Endozoicomonas gorgoniicola: one gene and its partner. Each later gene encodes a partner of the first gene's protein in a complex. Links are inferred from orthologs where the notes say so. Each region holds a gene or a part of one and is shown on either strand. Other genes may lie near its edges.

What was found. The genes of interacting proteins can lie anywhere in the genome.
Region 2: the proteins of dapF (region 1) and NX722_RS24015 are in contact, whole or in part, in a solved structure (PDB 5YGU), measured with the Escherichia coli proteins. The link is inferred for Endozoicomonas gorgoniicola from one-to-one orthologs.

Annotation. Positions count from the first base shown.
Region 1 is NZ_JAPFCC010000001.1:5,453,236-5,459,687, reverse strand. What follows is about bases 2,826-5,581. They hold dapF (diaminopimelate epimerase), read right to left. Parts: upstream 4,741-5,581; coding sequence 3,910-4,740; downstream 2,826-3,909. Other genes in these bases: lysA (diaminopimelate decarboxylase), read right to left, coding at 5,192-5,581; NX722_RS24515 (DUF484 family protein), read right to left, coding at 3,182-3,913; xerC (tyrosine recombinase XerC), read right to left, coding at 2,826-3,182. Also shown: NX722_RS24530 (SLC13 family permease), read left to right, coding at 1-1,259; udp (uridine phosphorylase), read right to left, coding at 1,331-2,101; more of xerC, read right to left, coding at 2,262-2,825; more of lysA, read right to left, coding at 5,582-6,445. UniProt on the Escherichia coli protein: Involved in the succinylase branch of the L-lysine biosynthesis and in the biosynthesis of the pentapeptide incorporated in the peptidoglycan moiety. Catalyzes the stereoinversion of LL-2,6-diaminopimelate (L,L-DAP) to meso-diaminopimelate (meso-DAP).
Region 2 is NZ_JAPFCC010000001.1:5,343,822-5,349,555, reverse strand. The notes cover bases 1-2,981. They hold NX722_RS24015 (RNA pyrophosphohydrolase), read right to left. Parts: upstream 1,747-2,981; coding sequence 1,255-1,746; downstream 1-1,254. Other genes in these bases: NX722_RS24005 (tryptophanase), read right to left, coding at 2,691-2,981; NX722_RS24010 (histidinol-phosphatase), read left to right, coding at 2,048-2,704; ptsP (phosphoenolpyruvate--protein phosphotransferase), read right to left, coding at 1-1,115. Outside these bases: more of NX722_RS24005, read right to left, coding at 2,982-4,085; NX722_RS24000 (hypothetical protein), read left to right, coding at 4,434-5,734. UniProt on the Escherichia coli protein: Master regulator of 5'-end-dependent mRNA decay.

The DNA of each region.
Region 1 (6,452 bases):
CAGCCCTGACACCAATTGCCGTGGTTCCACTGCTGGGCGTTGCCAGCATTCGGGAAGTGACCGCCCCCTTTGCCAACCCGACCATCTATCTGTTCTTCGGTGGTTTTATGCTGGGTGTGGCGATGGAACGCTGGAATCTGCACAAACGCATTGCACTGAATATCATGCTCGCCACAGGGGTGAAGCCAAGCCGACAGGTGGCAGGCTTTATGGTGGCAACCGCCTTCCTGAGTATGTGGGTGTCCAATACTGCCACCAGCGCCATGATGCTACCGATCGGCCTGTCGGTGGCTGCAATGATGAGCGGCTCTGAAGAAGGCAGAGCGCGTTTCGCTAAAATGCTGCTGCTGGCCATTGCCTACAGTGCCAGCATTGGCGGTCTTGCGACTCTGATCGGTACTCCGCCGAATGCGTTGCTGGCGGCTTTTCTGAGTGAAACTTACAACATAGATATTGGTTTTGCCCAGTGGATGATGGTAGGGCTTCCCATCTCATTCCTGATGCTTGTAGCCACCTGGCTATGGCTGACCAAAGTCAGCTTCAGGATGGACGACATTGAAAGTCCGGATGCACGCAAAGTGCTTAAAGAACAACTGGATGACCTGGGAGCTATGACTCGTGGTGAAAAAACCATCGGCATTATTTTTGCCCTGACTGCCCTGGCATGGATCTTCCGTCCACTACTGAAAGGCTATATTCCGGGGCTGTCAGATACCGGGATTGCTGTTGCAGCGGCTATCAGTCTGTTTATCGTTCCGGTCAACCGGGACGAACGCATTTACGTCCTGACCTGGGAAAAGGCACGTGAAATCCCGTGGGGCGTGCTGTTGCTGTTTGGTGGCGGCTTAACCCTGGCAGCCCTGATCAAGTCTACCGGCCTGGCCAACTGGATTGCCGATGCCATGAGTATTGTGGGTGGTCTGCCCATTCTGCTGGTTGTAGCCTTTGTCGTTACCGTGATTATTTTCCTGACCGAGTTGACCAGCAACACTGCAACAGCCGCAGGTTTCCTGCCTTTAATGGGAGCTTTGGGTGTTTCACTGGGAATAGACCCTACTCTCCTGGCAGTGCCTGCCGCCCTCGCCGCCAGCTGTGCCTTTATGATGCCGGTGGCAACACCGCCTAACGCCATTGTTTTCGGATCGGGTAAGCTGGAGATTGGCGATATGATCAAGGCGGGGTTTGCCCTGAACATTATTGGCATTATTCTGGTGACACTGACGGGTTATTACCTTGCTTCCACGGTATTGATTCAGTAACCTGCCGGGCTTTTGGCTTTTGGCTGTTCATACAGCCAACCGCCAAAAGCTAATAGCCATCAAGACACCTGTCACTCTCTGTTTAACAGCAGGGCTGCAGCATTCACCACCACCCTGACCGCAATGGCTTCTGCCTCTGCAATTTTTGATTCGTCAGGAATTTCCTGACGGGTCCGGTTAACAATGACAGCCGCAACACAACCGGCTTTCAGTCCTGAGGCGGCACACATGGTCAGCAACGTTGCCGACTCCATTTCATAGTTCAGGACACCCAGCGCCTGCCACTCTTCCATGGATCCACGAAAACGCCGGATAACATGCCCGGTAACGGTGTCGTAACGCTCCTGCCCCGGATAAAAGGTATCGGAGGAAGCGGTGATTCCCACCTGGTAATCAGCAGACTCTGAACGAACGGCAGACACCAGGGCTTCGGTACATTCAAACGAGGAAACCGCCGGAAATTCCATCGGCGCAAAGTGTGTGCTGGCACCATCGAGACGAACAGAGGCATTGGTGACAATAAGGCTTCCGGGCTCGATAGCTTCCTGAATCGCCCCTGTTGTTCCTACCCGAAGAAACGTTGTAATACCCAGCTGGGCCAGTTCTTCTACGGCAATTGACGTTGATGGCCCGCCAATACCAGTAGAACAGACGACAACCGGTTTACCATTCAGTTCGGCCAGCCAGGAAGTGTATTCTCGCACGCTGTTGAGAAACTGTGGGTTATCCATCTGGCTGGCAATTCGCTCAACTCTTGCCGGATCACCGGGAACAATGGCTAACTCTGCACCCTGCAACTGGTCGCGGGTAATTCCAAGGTGAAAAACGTTATTTGCAGGCATCTGAAAGACTCCTTTGGAGTGTTATCGATGCTGAAGAGTATCACAGGTATTTGAGATTTCTGCATTGCTGAATATCAACGACGACGGCAAAATAAATCCATGAACAGCTCTTTTATGCGTTAATCCATTAATGGTTAGGATAGCCAGCCCCGCCAATGGTTCAATCTTTATCTTTTTTACGCCGCGCCCTTGGGTGAGCCTTATCGTACACATCCGCCAGGTGCTGAAAGTCCAGATGGGTATAAATCTGGGTGGTGGAAATATCACTGTGTCCCAATAATTCCTGAACTGCTCTCAGGTCGCCACTGGATTCCAGCAGATGGCTGGCAAAAGAGTGTCTCAGCATGTGGGGATGAACAGACGTCGGCATGCCCTGCTCCCGGGCCTGTCGTTTGACCCGGTTCTGCACCTGTCGATGGCTGATCCGTTCGCCCCGCTTCGACAGAAACAAAGCCTGTTCGTCTTTCACCGGAAGCATCGCCCTGGCAGAAAGCCATAGCCGGATGGCTTCTCTGGCTTTGCGTCCCACGGGCAGTATTCGTTCTTTACTGCCTTTGCCCAAAACCGTTATCCGCTGAAAGTCTTCTTCAAAACTATTAAGGTTCAATGCCACCAGTTCAGACAGTCGCAGCCCTGAAGAATAAAACAGCTCCAGCATGGCCTGATCCCTTAAAACCAGTGGGTCGTCGTCACGGTTATTCAGCAGCGCATCCATCTGGTCGGTATCGAGCGTAACGGGCAGTTTTCTTGAAGCTTTGGGGGCAGACAGGCGTTTGGCAGGATTATCTTCAACCATTCCCTGTCGGTTGAGGTATCGAAACAGACTGCGTACCGAAGACAGCAACCGCTGCAGGCTTTTACTCTGCAAACCGTTACCATGCAATTCTGCCAGCCAGAGCCTGAGCCGCTTTTCAGAAAGCTCAGACCATGTGCTGATATTTTGCGAAGCCAGCCAGCCCGAGAGTTTCTTCAGATCACGACAATAAGCTGCCAGCGTATGCCGGGAGCTGTTTTTCTCAAATTTCAGATAATCTAAAAAGGCATCTATATCTTTCTGTAAAGGGCAGCGCTGAGATGGCATCAGAGAAACCGGCTCAATACACGACAGAGAACATCGCTTAAATAACCCAGAAACAGATTCCCCATAGACGCCCTGAAGTGATTTTCATCCCGGCTGCCCAATGCCAGCACTCCAACAGAGTCGGGGAAATTCAGTGGCGACAGTGCAACAGAACCGATACTCGGATGATCGTTCGGAAACAGGAACTCCAGCTCTTTCTCCGCCAACCGTCCACATACCACTTTCTGCCCACCGTTCAGGTTTACCAGTAATTCGCCCAGTACAGAATTAGCAATGTCAGGATTTTCGGTACGAATCGAGCTGTTAACTGGCTTTTTGTTGAACAGAACCAGTGCGTGGAACTCCACGCCAAAGTCGTTTTCCAGACCGTCCCGAAGTGTCTCTGTTACCTGCTCCAGATCGTTGCTCTCGATTAAAGCCAGTACCAGTCGGCGGGAGTTGTCAAACAGCCGGTCATTATCGCGAGCCACACTGACAAGACGTTTCAGCCGCTGTTTCTGCTCGTCGTTACGATCACGAAGCAGCGCCAGTTGTCGTTCATAAAGGGAGATGGCAGAACCGCGCTGATGGGGCAGGGTCAACGACATCAGTAGTTCATCCTGACCCATAAAAAACTCCGGGTTCTGCTGCAGGTAGTCAGCCACTTCCGCTGAAGTCAGTTCAGCTGGCGGCTCTTCATGGGAAAGAGCCGGAATGGTTGCACTGGACTCCGGAGTGGCTGAATCGCTCATAAGCGGGTCTGTCCTTCAAATACTCGGGTGGCCGTTCCAGTCATGATAACCGAGTGACCTTCTCCCGACCAATGAATGTTCAATGTCCCCCCCGGAAGGTTGACCCGAACCTCGTCACCCAGAAGCCCCTGCAACCGTCCGGCAACAACTGCCGCACAGGCACCGGTACCACAGGCAAGCGTTTCACCAACACCCCGTTCAAAGACCCTGAGGTTGATCTCGGCCTGATCCAGAACCTGCATAAAGCCGACATTACAGCGCCTTGGAAAGCGGTTATGTTTTTCCATCAGCGAGCCCAGTCGCTCTACTGGCGCACGGTTTACATCGTCTACCTGCATCACGGCATGGGGGTTACCCATAGAGACGGCACTGACTTCAAACTCCTCTCCATCAATACGCAGGTCGTAGGTAGAGCGCTGTTCATGCGCCTTGAACGGAATATCTCCGGGCTGCAGCCTGGGAACCCCCATATCCACCGAGACTTCACCGTTAGCGTGGAGTGTCAGTTCAATATTCCCACCCGCCGTCTGCACCTGAATCGTGTCACGCCCAATCAGCCTTTTATCCCGCACAAATTTGGCAAAACAGCGGGCGCCATTGCCACATTGTTCCACTTCGCTGCCATCGGCATTGAAAATACGGTAGCGAAAGTCCATATCCGGATCAGTAGGCGGTTCTACAATCAACAGCTGGTCAAAGCCGACACCAAAACGGCGGTCTGCCAGTCGACGGATTTTGTCCGGAGGTAGACGTACCGACTGGGTAACCATATCAACCACCATAAAGTCGTTACCCAGCCCATGCATTTTTGTAAAATGTAACAGCATAAAAAAACTCGTTCTGTCCTTCCGGTCATTCACAGGCTGGGAAGTTGCAGCCTGGGAACCCCCATATCCACCGAGACTTCACCGTTAGCGTGGAGTGTCAGTTCAATATTCCCACCCGCCGTCTGCACCTGAATCGTGTCACGCCCAATCAGCCTTTTATCCCGCACAAATTTGGCAAAACAGCGGGCGCCATTGCCACATTGTTCCACTTCGCTGCCATCGGCATTGAAAATACGGTAGCGAAAGTCCATATCCGGATCAGTAGGCGGTTCTACAATCAACAGCTGGTCAAAGCCGACACCAAAACGGCGGTCTGCCAGTCGACGGATTTTGTCCGGAGGTAGACGTACCGACTGGGTAACCATATCAACCACCATAAAGTCGTTACCCAGCCCATGCATTTTTGTAAAATGTAACAGCATAAAAAAACTCGTTCTGTCCTTCCGGTCATTCACAGGCTGGGAAGTACGCTTTCGGGTGCCAGCTGCTCTGCAATGGTTTCACGGCGTCTGACCAGATGTACCTGATCACCGTCTACCATGATTTCGGCACAACGGTTACGACTGTTATAGTTTGAACTCATGCCAAAACCATAAGCCCCTGCCGATTTCACTGCCAGAAGGTCACCTTCTGCTATTCGCAATACCCTCTCCCTGCCAAGGAAGTCACCGGTTTCACATATTGGCCCTACAATATCGCAAACCAGCGCCTCTTTACTATCATCAGGTACCACCGGTTCAATGCCATGCCAGGCACTGTAGATAGACGGACGTAATAAATCATTCATGGCCGCATCAACCACGGCAAAGTTTTTATGGTCGGTGCGTTTGATCAGCTCCACCTGAGTCAGCAGAACCCCTGCCTGCCCGGCGATGGAGCGACCGGGTTCAACCACCAGTTTCAGGTTCCGCCCCTGCAGTCTGGCTTTAACCGTACTCAGGTAATCTGATGGGGTCGGGGGCGTTTCATCGTTGTAGGCAATACCCAGCCCACCGCCAATATCAATATGCTTCAGCTCAATGCCGTGAGCCTGAAGGCTATCCACCAACAGCAGTAACCGGTCCAGGGCATCAATAAAAGGTTCACCACTGGTCAGCTGGGAGCCGATATGGCAATCCACCCCCACTATTTCAATATTTGGCATCTCAGCAGCTCGCTGATAAACCACCAGCGCATGATTGATATCAATGCCAAACTTATTGTCGCGCAGACCGGTAGAAATATAAGGGTGGGTTTGAGCATCAACGTCAGGGTTTACCCGCAGAGAAATGGCAGCCCGTTTACCCATTGATTCTGCTAACTGCTGGATGCGATCCAGTTCCGTTTCAGACTCAACATTAAAGCAATACACGCCCACTTCCAGGGCGCGCTGAATCTCGTCATGCTGTTTCCCTACCCCCGAAAACACCACTCTGCCGGGGTCGCCACCAGCCGCCAGAACCCGCTCCAGCTCTCCCACGGAAACAATATCAAAGCCTGCGCCCAGGCTGGCAAGAAGGTTCAGCACTGCCAGATTGCCATTGGCTTTTACTGCATAGGCGATCAGGTGAGGAACATCGTGTAAAGCCTCTTGATAAGCTTTATAACCCGCTTCCAGCCCGGCACGGGAATACACATAAGCGGGGGTGCCAAACTCTTCAGCGATACGTGACATTGCTATCTGTTCGGCATGCAGCGCACCATCACGATAGGAAAACCAGTTCATGAATCTG
Region 2 (5,734 bases), 110 kb from region 1 along the record:
GGGATACCCAGCGCTCTGGCAAGAATGGCGGCATGGGAGTTGCCCGATCCCTTCACTGACACCAGACCTGACAACTGTTCATGGGGAACGTCGGCCAGCATGACCGGCGTTAACTCTTCACTGACCAGAACGGTATTGTCTGGGTAAATGATGTTGTTTTTGTCTTCTTTTTGCAGGTAGGACAGCACCCGTCGACCAAGGTCTTTGACATCGGCTGCCCGTTCCCGCAGGTAAGCATCTTCCATCTTTTCAAAATTACGGACATGCTCATCAATGACATACCGCAAGGCAGCGGGAGCCCAGCTGCCTGCCATGATCTGGTTACGGATTTCAAGCCCTAACGCATTGTCATCCAGCATACTGAGATAAACATCAAACAGAGCCTGTTCTTCCACTGGAAGCAGTTCTGAGAGTTTTGCTGCCGTTGCTTTCATTTCCGCACGCACGGCTTCCAGCGCCCGATCCAGTAAAGCCAGTTCTGCGTCAAGGTCGTCATGCTGACGATCAGGCACAGCCCCCAGGTCTGCCGGAGGCGCGGCTACAACCGCTTCACCAATGGCAACACCTGAGGCGCCGGCAGTCCCTTGAAATCGGGCAGTTTTTCTGGGGTTGTTCGGTGTAACGAGAAGAGAACCTGTGGCTTCGGCGTGGGCTATCACCCCTGCCAGCTGGGCAGACATGGTGACCAGAAACGCTTCTTCGTGTTCATCAAAACGACGGCGTTCTTTTTGCTGAACCACCATAACACCAAGAATCTGGCGATGATGGATAATAGGCACCCCGAGAAACGAATGGTAACGTTCCTCGCCGGTTTCTTTGATGTAGAGAAATCTGGGATGTGCAGCAGCGTCTTCAAGGTTGATCGGCTCTTCCCGAAGCCCAACCTGCCCGACCAGTCCTTCGGACTGGGTCATTTTCACCACCCCTACAGCAGAAGGGTTCAGCCCTTCCGTAGCACTCAGGGTATATTCACTCTGTTCCTGGTCGAACAGGTAAACAGAACAGACGTCTGTCTTCATGGTGTCCCGAACACGCTGCACAATAATCTGCAACGCGGCCCTGAGGTCAGAGGCAGCACTGACTTCCTGAACAATTGTGCGCAGGGTGTTCAACATAGTCGTCTGCTCTTAACCTCCGCCTGAAATTCCTTAATCGGTGACGCCTGTATTAAAATCAGTGACGTCTATTCAGTAGCACCTGCCTCAGGTCGAGCCATTACCGGACAGCATCAACATCAGAGTGTGTCAGGGTTTGTTAACTACCACCACCCTGCAGACGCCCAATCCTTGGAGCCAGCTCCCGCAAGGCTCGTCGATACACTTCCCGCTTGAATGACACAACCTGCCCAAGAGGGTACCAATAACTGACCCAACGCCATCCGTCGAACTCGGGGGACGGTGTATGATCCACGCTGACACGGTCATCGCTTGTGAGCAACTTCAGCAGGAACCACTTCTGTTTCTGTCCAATACAGAGTGGGTACTGCTCTTTGCGTACAAGACGTCGAGGCAATCGATAACGCAACCATCCCCGGGTACAAGCCAGAATTTCCACGTCTTCCGGCTGAAGGCCTATCTCTTCATAGAGCTCCCGGTACATGGCCTCTTCCGGAGATTCTCCATCATTAATTCCCCCCTGGGGGAATTGCCATGCGTCCTGTCTTATACGCCGCGCCCAAAGGACCTGACCGTGTTGATTTGCGAGGATAATACCGACGTTTGGTCTGAATCCATCTGAATCAATCACGCCTGCGGCTACCTAAAATGTTTCTTATAACGCATTGTTTCACAAACGGCGTAAACACAGCAACGAAGATGCCAATTTAGTTAGACTAATATTGATCTGCCTCTGAAAACAGACAGGTTAGTCCTTACTCACAGGTTATCTGTATTCACAAACCTGCAAAAATTCCTGTTAAAAGCTGACCTTAGTCCTGTTTTTGTCATATTGATGCCTTAGACTGTTCCGGTCTGAACTGCGTCCTTAACTATTTCATGGCCTGCAGTTATAAAAATTTCATCAACCGTGGAGACTAACAGGAGGTCTTGTGGCTCTCGCAATTTTTGATCTGGATAATACTCTGATCGCTGATGACAGCGATCGTCTTTGGATTGAGTTCATGTGCGAACAACAACTGGTAGACGTGGAAACTTTCCGAAAGGGAAATGATTATTTTTATGAGCAGTACATGCAAGCCAGCCTGAATATTGACCAGTATCTGGATTTTGCCCTTGAACCACTGACTCATTTCACCATGGGTGAACTGAAGCAATATCACGAACTGTTTATGCACGAACACATTCGTCCGGTTATGCTCGAAAAAGCCCGGGCGTTGCTGCAAAGGCATCGGGACCAGGGCGATCATCTGATGATCATCACTGCCACCAACCAGTTTATAGCTGAACCTGTCGCCAATGAGTTTGGTGTCGATACGCTGCTGGCTATCGAGCTGGAGATTAAGGATAACCGTTACACTGGCAAAGTAACTGGTATCCCAACCTTCCAGGATGGCAAGGTGTTACGTCTGCAGGAATGGCTGACCAAAAACCCTGAGTTCAGTATGGAAGGCAGCTATTTCTACAGTGACTCTAAAAATGATCTGCCGCTGTTGCAAAAGGTAGATTTCCCGTTTGCTGTTAATCCAGATCCGGAGCTGGAAAAAGCAGCGCGGGAAAACGACTGGCCAGTGCTTAACCTTCGCTAACCCACTTGAAGCGGGCTGTAAAATGCCTGAGTACCGGCGGCTCATAAATCATCTGAACGCCTTTAATGCTCTCAGCCCGCTCATTAACAGCCTGTAATGCCTCAGCCACATAATCCATGTGGTCGTTGGTATAGACCCTTCTGGGAATCGTCAGCCGCATCAATTCCATAGGCGAAGGTTTCTGCTCACCGGTTTTAGGGTCACGCCCAAGCAACAGTGAACCGATTTCAACACCTCTGACACCCGACTCCAGATACAGTTCATTGGACAATGCCAGTGCCGGAAATTGCTCAGACGGAATATGCGGCAGCATCCTTTTAGCGTCGATGAACACAGCATGCCCCCCCGTCGGGGACTGAATAGGAATCCCCGCCTGATGCAGACATTCTCCCAGATACGCTACCTGCCCGATGCGATAGCTGAGAAAACCTTCGTTCATTCCTTCCCGGAGCCCGGTCGCCAGAGCTTCCATATCCCGCCCGGTCATACCGCCGTAGGTAATAAACCCCTCCATCGGCACACAGCGAACTGATACATTGCGGTAAAGGTCTTCATCGTCCCGGATACAACACAAACCACCGCTGTTCACCACCGGATCTTTTTTGGCCGAGAGCGTCAGCATGTCGCCGTAGCTGAACATTTCCCGAATAATGTCCGGCAGTGATATTGCGGCATAATCCGGATCACGCTGTTTGATAAACCAGGCGTTTTCACAGAAGCGCGCACAATCGAGTATCACCGGAATATTATGCTGTCTGGCGATTTCACTGACGGCACGTATATTGCCCATTGAAACCGGTTGCCCGCCAACACTGTTACAGGTAATCGTGATAATAATGCCGGCAATTTGCCCAACTTCCGTTGTGGCAATGCTTTCCTGAAGGCGGTTAAGGTCAAGGTCACCTTTCCACAGGTCGGCATAACCGGTATCAAACGCTTCGGCCTTAACCAGGTTGATTGCCTGACCGCCGGCCAGTTCCACATGGGCTGCCGTGGTATCAAAGTGGTAATTAGAGATAAAAACGGGTTGGCTGTGGCCGGTCCGGGCAACCAGTTCAGGAAATAAAATCTGTTCTGCCCCCCGCCCCTGGTGGGTCGGCAGAACATATTCGTAACCAAAGATATCCTGAGCCACCTGCTGGAGTCGAATAAAGCTTTTACTGCCCGCATAAGCCTCATCCCCAACCATTAAGGCAGACCACTGCTGGTCGCTCATGGCACCTGTACCAGAATCTGTCAGAAGATCAATGTAAACATCATCGCTCTTTAACAGAAAAGGATTGTAGCCCGCTGCCCGTAAAGCCTGTTCCCGCTCAACTCTGGTGGCCATCCGGATCGGCTCCACCATTTTTATACGAAAAGGTTCGGGTATTCTTTTCATGCCCTGGTTCCGGTGATATAAGAATCGAGACAACAGTTTAGGCACTGGCGGGTATTATGCCTGCCATATTTTCATATAAAGTATTTTATATTTTCGCCACTGCAAATTCTGGGCAGCTACAACTTTTCTTCAGACAAAAATTAATTTATTAAATTCATCAAGATTCATAACCACAGTACATTATCATCGACTGTCAATGTCTACCCTAAGAATGGCTGCAGAAGACAGACTAAACGACACTGGTTCGTTTTCGAGACGGGCGGATGTCATTGAGTACTTAAAATTTAAAGTGGACAAAAAAAAACTTATGCCTATTTTTTATCTGAAATCATTTTATGGTACACGCTGATGAAAACGCCTATTGGTCGTTACATGTCATTTTGTTTGGTCGTTTTTAGTCTGGTATTCATTGGTATTTATTCAGGAGCCGGGCAAGCGAAAGGATTTAAAAAAGACAATGTTCGACATTATTATGAATATACAGATGGGGAAACGGGTAAAAGATTTATTTTTTATGATCATAATTTCCGTAGCATAAACATTCCACTACTAGAGCTTCGCTCATCTACCGTAAGAGAAGTTAGTGTCGATGAGGCGTTGAATTACGACCAATGGATTCAAATCCAGGTTAGACGAAATACTGTCTGGCTTGGTAGGGAGTCATCGACTGCGGAGCGGGCAAGATCAAGAGTCATATCCGAAGAACTACGCAGCATTAGCTTTTTAAACAACAACGAACATCTGAACACCCAACATACGGAAAATCACAATGTTAAAGAATATGGAATAATCCAGATTCGATTATCAAAAGAAGAATTCTCTAAAAACCCCAATGACCTGATAAACAGAATTAAGGCTCACCTTGATTCTATGAAGGTACTGGACACCATTAAAGGGTATTCAATACGAGGTATGTACTTTGATAGTGATGGAACAATACACAAATTAATTATTCGCATCAATGATGCCTCCGATATGGACGCCACTCTATCATCACTCAGGGTCGCTCTTAGCGCCGGTTTCGGTTCAGTGGCTACAACAGGGGGTATGAATGAACTAATAATTTCGTCAGAAAATGATGGAGTGGGTACGTCTGCAACAACGGCAACAGATGGAATGAATGAACTCGTCCCGCCAGAAAATTTTGGAGAGGGTACGTCAGTAACAACGGCAACAGATGGAATGAATGAACTAATCCCGCCAGAAAATTTTGGAGAGGGTACGTCTGCAACAACGGTAATAAATGATCAGGTTGAGCCAGTTTGGGAGGAAAATAATGAGGATGCTGCTCTGACAGAAAAGCAGGCAGAAGAGCTGACAGAAGAGCTGACAGAAGAGCTGACAGAAGAGCAGGCAGAAGCAAAGATACTGGCGATAGAAGAAGGATTGGAAAGGGGAAGCCAACAGGGTTATTTCCGATCCGACCATGACCACGAGGGTCTGGATCTCAACAGAGGCATGGTAGCCAGATTTCAAATCATCCTGAGTTTTCTAGATTCAACACCTACCGATACGATTATCCGACACCTTAAAAGCTTTGCAAGAGAGATAAGAGTCAGAAATCCCAAATCTGTCTTTATATTGTTGCGCAACTCTGTAAGGATTTGTCAACGTGATGGTAACAGTATAATCGTTGATCTTGTGTTATC